DNA from 4 places in the Shewanella sp. S1-58-MNA-CIBAN-0166 genome. Region 3 is predicted to be linked to each of the others. Evidence: predicted binding sites of a transcription regulator. Region 3 holds the regulator's gene; each other region holds the start of a gene.

Region 1 (3,180 bases), on a different contig from region 3:
GCCGCCATTTTTTCTTTTTCAACCAGAACTTGTTGTGTTCGTTTTAACATTTGCAATGATTGTTCAAGTTCTCTGGTTTGTTCTTTTACCTGGCGCGCGAGCTCATCTTTATAGCTGCGTTCTAATAGCAGTAAGCGATCGCGATCTTCAAGTGCGTGCTGAAGATCGATTTTTGATTGGTGCAATGCTTGATAAGAGCCTCTTATTTGCCGTTGCATGGTATTAACCGCATCGGCTACCAAACTGAATTCATCATGTTGCGGCTTACGATTAAAATCCAAAGGAGTAAAGTCGTGGTCTAAGCTAATATCATCGCAATATTGGCTTAATTGACGAAGATGTTTGGTCACATTGAACCACACCAGAAGCAAGATAAAGCCAGCCACTAAGAAGGTTTTGATCGCGTTGGATAATAAAATCAGTATTGCTTTATCATACAAACGATCATATATGACATTTAGATCAGCTTGTACGATGAGTGTCCCAACAGGAATATGTTCATTATTGGTATAAATTAATGGGTATTGTTTCTCAATAACAGCCGTTTTCTTATATACACCAAAGTGCCATTCTTGATTCGTGTCATCACGGATAGAAATATAGTTTATGTCAGGTAATTGACTTAAACCACGGAGCTGCGTGTCGATTAAATGTTCATCTATTACCCATATGCTGGCTGCCAGCACTTCTAAATTTACCGCTTCTATATTCGAAAAAACGCGATCAATTCTACTTACATCACTTTGATAATCACTTACGAGCTGATAAGCCGTCGTCACGAGGGTAATTAAAGAACTAAAGATCACGATAGAAAGCGTCAGTTTTCGAGCTATTGGACTTCGCAGTAACTGTTTTATGGATATCAGCATAGTTTCTTCATTGTGATTTATAAATAGGGAGGATCTACCGATGAAAGTATTTATTCTACAATGCATTTCGCCAGTGTTAGTTTGGGTTACATACCTTGGTTCAAGCATAGCCTGATAGGCCATATATAGTATGAAAAAATAAATAAATATCAGCTAATCAATTATTTTTTCTGGCATATATTTTGCTTTGCCTTAGTAAGCTCAAAAATCTGACACTGCGGGTAAGCTATGATGAAAATGAAAGTAGGTTCAATAAAGTTATTGAATAGTAAGCGTTTGTTCGTAAGTTCTATGTCATGGCTTATTGTAACATGTGCTAGTTTATTGTTTGCGCCTAAAGATTTATTGGCGTTTTTATCGTTAGATCAACTCGTTAATCAATATGGTCAGTTTATTGGCTTAGGGTTGATTATGGGAGTGGCATATTTTTTAAGCCAGATTTTTGCCTTTGTCGTCGATGAGGCCATCGTATATTTACGTCAAAAACGTACCGTAGAAACTATTGACGCAAAAGTGAAACTACTGGACCCTGCTGAAAGAGCCTTGCTACGGGAGTTCTTTTTACAAGGACAAACTATTTTAACCTTGCCACAAAATGAATTAGCGGTTAAAAATTTAGTTAATACCAGCATACTTGAAATGCTTGGAAACGAGCGTCACTATGCGATTCAAGGGCCAACGGCTGAATACAAAATTTCGATGCAAGCACGTAATTATTTAAATCGTGATGTACTCCGTTTACCAGCGGGTGAACCCAGTGCAGAAGAAATGAGTTACCTGATTAAAACGCGACCACATTTTATTAATGGATTGATTCAATCACGTAAGCATGCAGTGTAATAGCGCGGAAAATAGTGCTGTAGATGAATAAAAAAGATGGGGGCGTATACAGCCCCCATTCTGGCATAAAAACACATCATGTGTTTTGTCGCCAATGTATCATTCACAAGGAAGTATCCATATTGGATATGAATAATAAGCAGTAAAAAACTTAACCTATTAAGAGACTCACTTAGTAGGTGCAGACTTCACAATAAACATCCACATTAGATAAGACATTATTCCAAAGGTACAAAAAATTACCATCATAGAAAGTAATCCTATTGCGTTACCAAACATTAAATCTAACCAAAATGCCATGATATTTATCCTTTAGGTTGTGAAGACGTGATCATCATAAAGTCAAAATAACGTCGTTATACTGATCTTGATCAATCTTCAGCCGTCATGATGTTAACTTAGTGTAAAATTGCCAATTAGCTCACAAAAAACACAATCCATCTCAATAGAGGGTGATGAATGACTTTTGACCAATTGAGTGTTTTTTATAGAAAATAATAGGTAAAGTGCTTGCCATTATTAAATGCAACGGTATAATCGCCAGCACTTAATCGTGACAATGATTGTTACGAAAAGTATTGTTTGGTTAGGATTAAATTACGAGTGTTGTTTTGCAAAGATATTTGGATTTCTCAGATTACTTTGCAAAGCTAACATAGCTACTAAGTCTTTGCCTGAGTGATGAAATTGGTATACATGGGGGATTCAAAAATCACAGTGTGTACTAGCTTGGTATAAGTAAGTTGTTGAAGTAAAACGTTAATGCTAAATAATTAACATGCAAAATCCTTGCAAAGATTTGCAAAGTTTTTGAATTATAAGATTTTATGCCTCCCAACGAATATGGGTTATAAACAGGCTAAAATTACATAATTAAAGTAAGATGAAATTGGTTTGGTTTTGCAAAGATATTTGGTGTTTTAGATTTCTTTGCAAAGCTAAATGTAGCTTGAAAGCCTTTGCCTGAGTGATGAAATTGGTATACATGGGGGATTCAAAATCCCCTGCTTCGCGGCGTGTCGGTTCGAGTCCGACCTCAGGTACCATTATTTAAAGCCCTGTTCTTAATTGAACGGGGCTTTTTTATGCTTATAATTCAATGGTAAATGATACAAGTTTGTTGTTGTAAGCCGTTAGCAAGCATTTGCATCCTTTAGTCGGCAAATTAACATGTTTACCTCCATAAAAAGGTCGATTCGTTAATCTGCTGTGATACTAACTTCAAACGTGTCTAAATCCTGCCAATAGCACACGAAGTTTTGTTCCCAAATCGGATAGAACTCCTTCGCAGCCTCAATCAAAATCTCACCATTAATGCTTTGAAATACACCAAAGCTGAAGTCAAAATCCAACTCTTTAACCAACTCCGAATAACCGCTTCCCTGACCAACGAAACAGAATTCAGTGATGTAACACAACGTCCACTGTTCAGCTTTTCTTTCTAGTCTCATTTCTACGGGATGAAAACCGC
Region 2 (3,180 bases), on a different contig from region 3:
TTTTATCCTTTTGGGTGACAGTTAACTACAAGGCCTTGTTATGTCGAGCATTTTAGATTCAGTAAATAAACGTACCCAACTTGTCGGGCAAAACAGACTCGAGCTGCTATTGTTTAGGCTTAGCGGCCGTCAACGGTTTGGCATTAACGTGTTTAAAGTGAAAGAGGTGTTGCAATGCCCACCACTGACTACGTTGCCTAAATTAAACCGTTTTGTTAAAGGTGTTGCTCATATTCGTGGCTCAACCATTTCCGTTATCGATTTAAGTGCCGCAACGGGTGGACGCCCACTGACATCAACAGAAAATTGCTTTATTATCATTTCTGAATATAACCGAAGTATTCAAGGCTTTTTAGTCAGTTCAGTTGAACGTATTATCAACATGAATTGGGAAGCCATTATGCCTCCACCGCAAGGTTCTGGCCGCTCTTCTTATTTAACTGCGGTGACAGAGATTGAAGGTGAGTTGGTAGAGATTTTAGATGTTGAAAAAATTCTTGATGAAATTTCACCGGTTAAGACGTCTATCAGTAAAGAGCTCAATGAAGCATTAACTATTGATAGAGAACAGCATTATCATATTATGGTTATTGATGATTCTGCTGTAGCACGCAAACAAATTATTCGTTCGTTAGAGTCATTAAATCTGCAAATCGATACCGCTAAAGATGGTAGAGAGGCGCTGGAAAAACTGAAAAGTATTGCCGCAGAAATGGATGATGTTTCAGTTGAAATTCCGTTAATCATTTCTGATATTGAAATGCCTGAAATGGATGGTTATACCTTAACGGCTGAAATTCGTAATGATCCAAAATTAAAGAATATCAAAGTAGTATTGCACACATCATTAAGTGGTGTATTTAACCAAGCGATGGTACAAAAAGTAGGGGCTAACGACTTTATTGCTAAGTTTAATCCCGATGAATTAGCCGCAGCGGTTAACAAACATTTAAGTTTATAAACCTTTTATTATTGCAAAATATTGCAAAATATTGGAGGTTGAGTTCATAGGCTTACCTATTAGGAAGATAATGTGACAGATAAATCACTTGCTGAAGCAGAGTACAATCAATTTAGGCTGTTTTTAGAACAGCATAGCGGTATTGTGTTAGGTGAGAACAAACAATATTTAGTCCGCAGCCGTTTAGCACCTTTGATGGGGAAGCATAATTTGCCTTCTTTGTCTGAGGTAGTTAAAAAGTCGATGAAACCGATAGAACGGCAACTGCGCGCTGAAGTGATAGATGCGATGACCACCAATGAAACGTTATGGTTTCGAGACCGTTATCCATTTGAATTACTGCACAATACTCTATTGCCTGAATACAGTAAGCTTGGCAGACCATTAAAAATTTGGTCGGCTGCGTGCTCTTCAGGTCAAGAACCTTATTCGTTGGCCATGACGGTGTTGGAATATCAACAACGTAAACCTGGTGCTTTACCAGGAGGCGCGACAATTCAGGCAACAGATTTATCACCTTCTATGCTAGATCGTTGTAAAAATGCTGAATATGATGGTTTAGCACTTGCTCGTGGTTTGTCTGAAGAACGTAAACGTCAGTTTTTTGATGCTTTACCTTCGGGTAACATGAAAGTTAAAGATAATGTGAAGCGATTAGTTAACTTTAGAGCCCATAATCTACTTGAAAGTTATAGCCTATTAGGTAAATACGATATTATTTTTTGCCGCAATGTGTTGATTTACTTTGCTCCTGAGGCAAAGGCTAAAATTTTGCGGCAATTTGCTGCCGCACTTAATCCTAAAGGTATTTTATTTTTGGGTGCGTCAGAATCTCTTGCGGGATTAACCGAAGAATTTAATATGGTTCGCTGTAATCCTGGAATTTATTATCAAAAGAAAACCTAGATAATATAATAGCTTAATCTATTTATCATGCCGGCATTCGTCGGCATGTTTGTTTTTATCTTTTATTCCCTCATAAATTAAATTGTTGGCATAACCTTTGCTTTATTTCTACCAGTTAGCTGATGGAGGCAATTTTATGGCGATTAATTTCGATAATGCATTAGGTGTTCACCAATACTCTTTGGGCATTCGAGCTCAAAGAGCAGAAGTGATTTCAAGTAATATCGCCAATGCCAATACTCCTCATTATAAAGCTCAAGATGTCAATTTTGCTTCTGCTATGCAAGCGGCAAGCTCGCATCAGAAAGGCTTGAGTATGAGCCAAACCACAGAGAAACATTTTGATTTAACGGCGTTAAGTCAACAGCATGTTCAATATCGTATGCCAAATCAAGCTGATACTGGCGATGGTAATACTGTCGATACGCAGAAAGAGCAAGCAGCATTTATGCAAAATGCGCTCGAATATCAAATGTCATTAGGCTTTCTTGAGGGAAAATTTAGTGGCATGCGTAAAGCATTGCGAGGTGATTAATTATGAGTTTATTTAATATTTTTAATGTTTCTGGTTCAGGTATGTCTGCGCAGTCAGTGCGTTTGAATACCACCGCCAGTAATATTGCCAATGCTGATTCTGTGTCTAGCAGTGTCGATAAAACCTATCGCGCGCGTCATCCTGTTTTTGAAGCCGAAATGCTAAAAGCCAATAGCCAGCAAAACAGTTCGCCTGGCGTAACCGTTAAAGGCATTGTCGAAAGTAATAAGCCATTATTAAAAGAATACTCGCCAGACCATCCCATGGCGGATGGTGATGGTTTTATTTATAAACCTAATGTCAATGTGATGGAAGAAATGGCGGATATGATTTCTGCATCGCGTTCTTATCAAATGAACGTTCAGGTGGCTGATGCAACAAAGTCTATGTTGCAACAGACATTAAGGATGGGTAAATAGTATGATTATTCAAGGAGGTAACAATGAGCCTCGTTAATTCTTACAGTCAGTCTTTACCGCAACAATCCAGTAGTGCATCTAATACTAGCGCTACAACGAAAAGTTCTGTACAGACAAATACGACCAGCACGACTACGGGTAATGTGTTTCTAGATAGCATCCGTCTACCTGAAGAAAGTGCTATCCCTGAATCAAGCGATCAAATGCTAAAGCAAGAGGATTTCTTTGCTTTACTCAGTCAGCAACTGTCGATGCAAGATCCTTTTAAACCGGTTGATAACGATCAAATGATTGCCCAAATGGCATCGTTTTCTACAGTCGATGGTATTTCAAATCTTAATGATGAAATCCTTAACCTT
Region 3 (3,180 bases):
GAGCAACTTGAGCATCTACTCGAAGAGTTCCACATTACTCACATACGCGACAGCCAAGGTATGTCGTTATCGGGTGGCGAACGTCGTCGAGTTGAAATTGCGCGCGCTTTAGCTGCTAATCCAAAATTTATTTTGCTTGATGAGCCCTTTGCTGGTGTTGATCCTATTTCGGTCATCGACATTAAAAAAATCATCCAACAACTTAAAAATCGCGGTTTAGGGGTATTAATTACCGACCATAACGTACGTGAAACGCTAGACGTTTGTGAGCGAGCCTATATCGTCAGCCAGGGTAATTTAATTGCCGAAGGCACACCTGATGAGATATTAAGTAATCAACAAGTTCGAGCTGTGTACTTAGGTGAACAATTCAAGCTATAGTTACTTTACTGGCCTTTTAGTCTAGCTAACTCATTTCATTGAACGATACCTAAACAACGTTAAATGTCATTGATGTTTATGGCAATCCATTACAGTTCGAGATTGTCATTTTTATGGAAAATCATCTAGGGATAAGCGGTAAATGAAAGCGTCACTCCAACTTAAAATGGGTCAACACTTAACCATGACCCCACAATTGCAGCAAGCCATTCGCTTACTGCAATTATCGTCATTGGAGCTACAGCAGGAAATCCAACAAGCATTAGATTCAAATCCATTGCTTGAAATAGAAGATGAGTTTTCTGAAGCAAAAGACTCCTTAAAAGAAAACCGCGACCAAGCGGATACAGACTTTAGTGACAACAGTATTGTTAATGTCGAAAAAGACACTTCCACCGTCGACATAACAGAATCCATGACCAAAGAAACCATGGATGATTTAGCCATGGATACCACATGGGATGAAGTATACACAGCCTCACCTATGTCAGGTTCGGGCAGTGCAAGCATGCGCGATGACGACATGCCCTTTCAAGGTGAAACCACCGAAGGTTTGTACGAACACTTAGAATGGCAAAAAAATCTCACTCCATTTTCAGACACCGATCTCGCCATTGCCACCGCCATTATTGATGCCATTGATGAACGCGGTTATTTAACCCAAAGTACCGAAGATATTCTCGAAGCCATGGGTGATGAAAATGTGGAACTCGATGAGGTTGAAGCGGTATTAAAACGCGTTCAACACTTTGACCCTGTGGGTGTTGCTGCACGTGATTTAAGTGAATGCCTATTTATTCAATTAGCGCAATACTCTAACGACACACCCCATATCGATAATGCCCGTTTGTTAATTAAAGGCTATTTAGAGTTAATTGCTGGCCGTGATTTCAGATTATTGATGCGTAAAACAAAACTAAAAGAAAATGAGTTACGTGACGCAATCACTTTAATCCAGACACTCAATCCTCGTCCGGGCTTATTAATTACCCCCATGGATGATGAATACGTGATTCCCGATGTCACAGTATTAAAGAAAAATGGCCGTTGGGTAGTAGAGTTAAACCCAGACAACATGCCTAAAATTGGTGTTAATCAACAATACGCGGCCATGGCTAGAGGCAGTAAAAACCCGTCGGATAGTCAATTTATTCGAGGCCATCTGCAAGAGGCTAAATGGTTTATTAAAAGTATTGAAAGCCGTAATGATACTTTACTTAAAGTGGCAAATTGCATTGTGCAATTTCAGCAAGGCTTTTTTGAATATGGCGAAGAAGCCATGAAGCCTATGGTGCTCAATGATATCGCTGAAGCCGTAGAAATGCATGAATCGACCATTTCACGAGTCACCACACAAAAATATATGCACACCCCTCGAGGATTATTTGAACTAAAATACTTCTTCTCTAGCCATGTCAGTACTGACGATGGCGGGGAATGCTCATCAACGGCCATTCGTGCTTTTATCAAAAAGCTGGTTGCCGCAGAAAACCAGAAAAAACCACTGAGTGACAGTAAAATGGCTCAGCTTCTGGCAGAACAGGGCATAAACGTTGCTCGTCGTACGATAGCAAAATACCGTGAAGCAATGATGATCCCGCCCTCAAACCAACGTAAGAGTTTATAACCTACTAGGCAATGGAGGATTTTTTATGCAAATAAGTCTGACTGGACGTCATGTCGAAATAACAGAATCTTTACGTGAATACATCCACAGTAAATTTTCAAAGCTTGAACGACACTTCGATCAGATCCATAATGTACACGTTGTGCTCAATGTAGAAAAATTACAACAAAAAGCAGAAGCCAAAATCAACATTAATGGCGCAGAAATTTTTGCAATGTCAGAAAGTACTGATATGTATGCTGCAATAGACGCCCTGATCGATAAACTCGACCGTCAGGTAATTAAACACAAAGAGAAGAATACAAAACACTAACGATGGAACTTTGTACCATTCTGCAGCCGGAATGCACTACCTGTGCCACACCGGGCAGTAAGAAAAAAGTACTGGAACTCATCAGCAATTTAGTCGCTGCCCAGTACCCAACCCTGTCTTCGCAAGAGGTTTTTGAAAGCCTGTTAGCGAGAGAGAAAATGGGTAGCACAGGTATAGGAAATGGCATTGCGATACCTCATGGTAGATTAACGACCATCGATCACCCTATCGCGATATTTATTAAATGTGAAGAAGCCATTGCCTTTGATGCAATCGATAAGCAACCCGTGGATCTTTTATTTGCTTTGTTAGTCCCTGCAGACCAGTGCCAACAACATTTAGGCACGTTATCGAGCATGGCCCAAAAGTTAAGCGATAAGCAAATATTGAAACAGCTTCGTAAAACTCACGACGCAACAGAACTTTATCAGGTTATTACTGCATGAAACTAGTTATAGTATCGGGACGTTCAGGCTCAGGGAAATCCGTTGCCCTGAGAGTATTAGAAGACCTAGGATATTATTGTGTTGATAATTTGCCTTTACCACTCATTGGCACATTATTAGCCCAGCTTAAAGGCAGTAATGATTTGGTTGCGATTAGCGTTGATGTTCGTAACATTGCAGAACAAGGTAAAGTGCTTCAAGACCAATTGGCACTACTTCAAAATGACACTGAAATTATCAGTTTCTTTTTAAATTCCAATGACAAAGTATTGCTTAAACGTTACAGCGAAACACGTCGATTACACCCGTTATCTAAAAATCATATTTCACTGCAAGAAGCGATAAAACTAGAAGGCCGTTTACTTGAGCCTATCGCAAAAATTGTTGATCACTATATCGACACTTCTGCGCTA
Region 4 (3,180 bases), on a different contig from region 3:
CTAGTTTATCCCCAAGTGAATTATCCATCCTATTACTTGAGCCGTCAGAGACTCAACGTAAAATTATCATTACGCGTCTTCAGCAAGAAGGGGTGAGCAGCATTCAAACTGCCGCAACGATTGCGGAAGCCAAAACGATTATTCAACGCCATAAACCCGACTTAATCGCCAGTGCACTGCATTTTGTCGATGGTGAAGCCACAGAGCTACTGCAATACATCAAAAGCACTCCAGCGTTAAATGATATTCAATTTATGCTGGTGTCCAGTGAGTGTCGCCGTGAACAGCTCGAAATCTTTAGGCAATCAGGTGTTGTCGCCATTTTGCCTAAGCCATTTAATGCTGAGCACTTAGCGACGGCACTTAATTCGACCATTGATTTACTCAGCCACGACGAGTTGGATTTAAGCCACTTTGACGTGCATAACATCAGGGTATTAGTCGTTGATGATAGCCGAATGGCGCGTAATGTGATTAAACGCACTATTGGTAACTTAGGGATGCAACTGATTACTGAAGCGGTTGACGGTGAGCAGGCTATCAACCTAATGAAAGAAAACATGTATGACTTAGTGATAACAGACTACAACATGCCTTCGGTGGATGGTCTTGCATTAACGCAATATATCCGTAATCACAGTCAACAATCACATATCCCCATTCTAATGGTATCGTCAGAAGCCAATGACACCCACCTAAGTAATGTATTTAGTGCTGGAGTTAACGCCTTATGTGATAAGCCTTTCGAACCACAGTTAGTAAAGAAAATTCTTTACCAACTGCTAGAAGAATAACCACAGAGCCAAAAAAGACATTATTTGTACTGATTTTGCTCTAAAACCATTACAGATACTGAATTTATGGGATAAAGTGCTTTTAAACCAGCATGGCTTGTGGCATGTTATTCATGTTTTAAAAAACACTTCTATGGAAAGCAGAGAATATCAATATGAACAAAAGTGAATTAATTGCAAAAATCGCTGAGAATGCGGAACTAACTAAAGCTGAAGCTGGCCGCGCACTAAAATCTTTCGAAGAAGCGGTAACTGAAGCCATGAAAAATGGTGATAAAATTTCTATTGTTGGTTTTGGTTCTTTTGAAACCACTCAACGTGCTGCTCGTACAGGCCGTAACCCACAAACTGGCAAAGAAATTCAAATCGCTGCAGCTACTGTGCCTAAGTTTAAAGCTGGTAAAACACTAAAAGATAGCGTTAATTAATTATTACGCTCAGTCTTTTTTTGATAGAAACCTCCTCTGTGGAGGTTTTTTATTGGTTATTTTTCAGCTTTGCTTATTCTGTAATCCAGATGCCTGAGTTACATGAACAATATAGATCACTTCAGAATCCCTTCTTTCGCACAGCAAAACGCTAAACGACTCAATATAAGCAAATACCTAAGCCCAAAGTATCATTGCACAATAAAAGTGCATTAGTGCATCATTTAGCGGCAACAAAGATGCAACAAAATGATCCAGTATTATATAACCCACTAATTTAAATAATAAAAAAATATTGGCATGCGATTCGCTAATTGATCTTCAGACAAACCAACATTGAGCTCATTTAATGACACATAAATGCCTCAGTGATAATAAAACTTTAAGGGATGAAGATGAAAAAATCACTATATCAAGCTATTGCATTATCAACAGGCTTATTACTAAGCGGCTCTGCCCTTGCTGAAGTCACTGGCAATATTGGCGCAACATCGAACTACTTATGGCGTGGCACCACGCAAACCAATAATGAAGCGGCCGTTCAAGGCGGCATTGACTATGCTCATGACTCTGGATTTTATGCTGGTACTTGGGTATCGAATGTCGATTTTGGTGATGAAACCAGCTACGAATTAGATCTTTATGGTGGTTATGGCGGTAACTTTACTGAAGACCTAACTTACGACATCAGCTACCTTTATTATGCTTACCCAGATGCTGGTGGCAGTATTGATTTTGGTGAAGTAGCCTTAGTACTTGGATGGAAATGGTTAGATGTGGGTTATTCTCAAGTGATCAACGCTGATTCTGATGTGTCAGGTGCAAGTGACGAAACAGATTGGAACTATATCCAAGCCAATGCCAGTTTCCCGTTAACAGAAAAGCTCAGCATTGCGTTCCACTACGGTTACTCACAAGGCGATGTCGTTGAAGATTTATTCGGCGACACATATGCAGACTACAATGTCACATTAAGCGCTGAAACAGACCTAGGAACTGTCTCATTTATGGCCTCTGACACGGACTTACCGGACAATGATGCTAAAGTCGTTTTAGGCTACTCATATGGCTTTAGCCTATAACGAGTCAACCTATCGCATATGCGCTTTGCAGTATTGTTCATATCGACGCCACCTAGTTAAAGGTGGCGTTTTTTTATCTGTATTGAAAGCGGAGCATTATCTACGATCAGCACATCAGCACATCAGCACATCAGCACATCAGCACATCAGCACATCCAGAATAGTTGATCACAAGCATACTCTTCGCACAAGCTAGTTTGTTTTACTAGCAAGAAAAACATTTACTGCTAAGCTCAAAGAGAAAGGTAAAAATAGCTGTCCAACTGAGGAAAAATATTTTACTTCCCTATTTAGGTTTTTTTAGTTAGAAAATGCTCATTGAATTAATACCACGCTTTTATTCAACATGAGGGTTTTGTTATGGCTAATCTTAGTGAAAGAGTGCCTGATGACACAGAAATGGACGCGATGACAACGCCTAGAAACGTTAAATCCGCAGAAACATTACAACATAAACGCCAAGTAAAACGCAGGTTAGAAGATTTCCTCGAACAAGCACAATTACGTAAAGCGATTGGTGACGACGACTTTTTCTAAAAAATAGGGATAAACGCTAATGTCGTTTATCCCTGTCTATTTTAAGCGAGCGAACTTAAACACTATTAAGCGCTAATTAATCGCCTATATCACTCTTAGTTTGTACGCGCCTAGTGTGCTTACCGGCTTGTGTTTGTGTGAGTAGCAGCTCAGCTTTGGCACCTAAGTACACATATATCCCTAACCCAACCAATAGCCCAACGACCGCCAACATCATCAGAATGGCTGGTTCAATATATTGCTTTTCTCCCAGCGACGCTTTAAACATGGTCAGCAAAGCTTCAATTGAAATCGCGATCAAAATGGTCGAAATAAACCGCGTAATCGTTCTTCGGGTCG

The links. The regulator sigma-54, encoded in region 3, starts transcription at its own class of promoters, with help from an activator protein. The targets are predictions, from matches to a motif close to GTTGGCACGNNNNTNGNNT.
Region 1: the regulator sigma-54 is predicted to act here: its motif matches at 1,039-1,057, upstream of AAEY99_RS09300 (superinfection exclusion B family protein).
Region 2: the regulator sigma-54 is predicted to act here: its motif matches at 1,952-1,970, upstream of flgB (flagellar basal body rod protein FlgB).
Region 4: the regulator sigma-54 is predicted to act here: its motif matches at 1,517-1,535, upstream of AAEY99_RS08855 (TorF family putative porin).

Annotation. Positions count from the first base shown of each region.
Region 1 is NZ_JBEOPN010000012.1:27,586-30,765, forward strand. Features, by position in the region: gene AAEY99_RS09295 (sensor histidine kinase) at 1-869, opposite strand, end outside; gene AAEY99_RS09300 (superinfection exclusion B family protein) at 1,098-1,709, shown strand; gene AAEY99_RS09305 (DUF3149 domain-containing protein) at 1,878-2,009, opposite strand; tRNA gene AAEY99_RS09310 (tRNA-Leu) at 2,671-2,755, shown strand; gene AAEY99_RS09315 (DUF2787 family protein) at 2,909-3,180, opposite strand, start outside.
Region 2 is NZ_JBEOPN010000018.1:10,332-13,511, reverse strand. Features, by position in the region: gene AAEY99_RS12165 (chemotaxis protein CheV) at 41-961, shown strand; gene AAEY99_RS12160 (CheR family methyltransferase) at 1,034-1,867, shown strand; gene flgB (flagellar basal body rod protein FlgB) at 2,004-2,402, shown strand; gene flgC (flagellar basal body rod protein FlgC) at 2,405-2,821, shown strand; gene flgD (flagellar hook assembly protein FlgD) at 2,845-3,180, shown strand, end outside.
Region 3 is NZ_JBEOPN010000029.1:58,058-61,237, forward strand. Features, by position in the region: gene lptB (LPS export ABC transporter ATP-binding protein) at 1-381, shown strand, start outside; gene AAEY99_RS16555 (RNA polymerase factor sigma-54) at 524-2,008, shown strand; gene hpf (ribosome hibernation promoting factor) at 2,034-2,321, shown strand; gene ptsN (PTS IIA-like nitrogen regulatory protein PtsN) at 2,324-2,767, shown strand; gene rapZ (RNase adapter RapZ) at 2,764-3,180, shown strand, end outside.
Region 4 is NZ_JBEOPN010000011.1:69,176-72,355, forward strand. Features, by position in the region: gene AAEY99_RS08845 (response regulator) at 1-794, shown strand, start outside; gene hbs (non-specific DNA-binding protein Hbs) at 950-1,222, shown strand; gene AAEY99_RS08855 (TorF family putative porin) at 1,618-2,304, shown strand; gene AAEY99_RS08860 (PA3496 family putative envelope integrity protein) at 2,665-2,841, shown strand; gene AAEY99_RS08865 (PDC sensor domain-containing protein) at 2,918-3,180, opposite strand, start outside.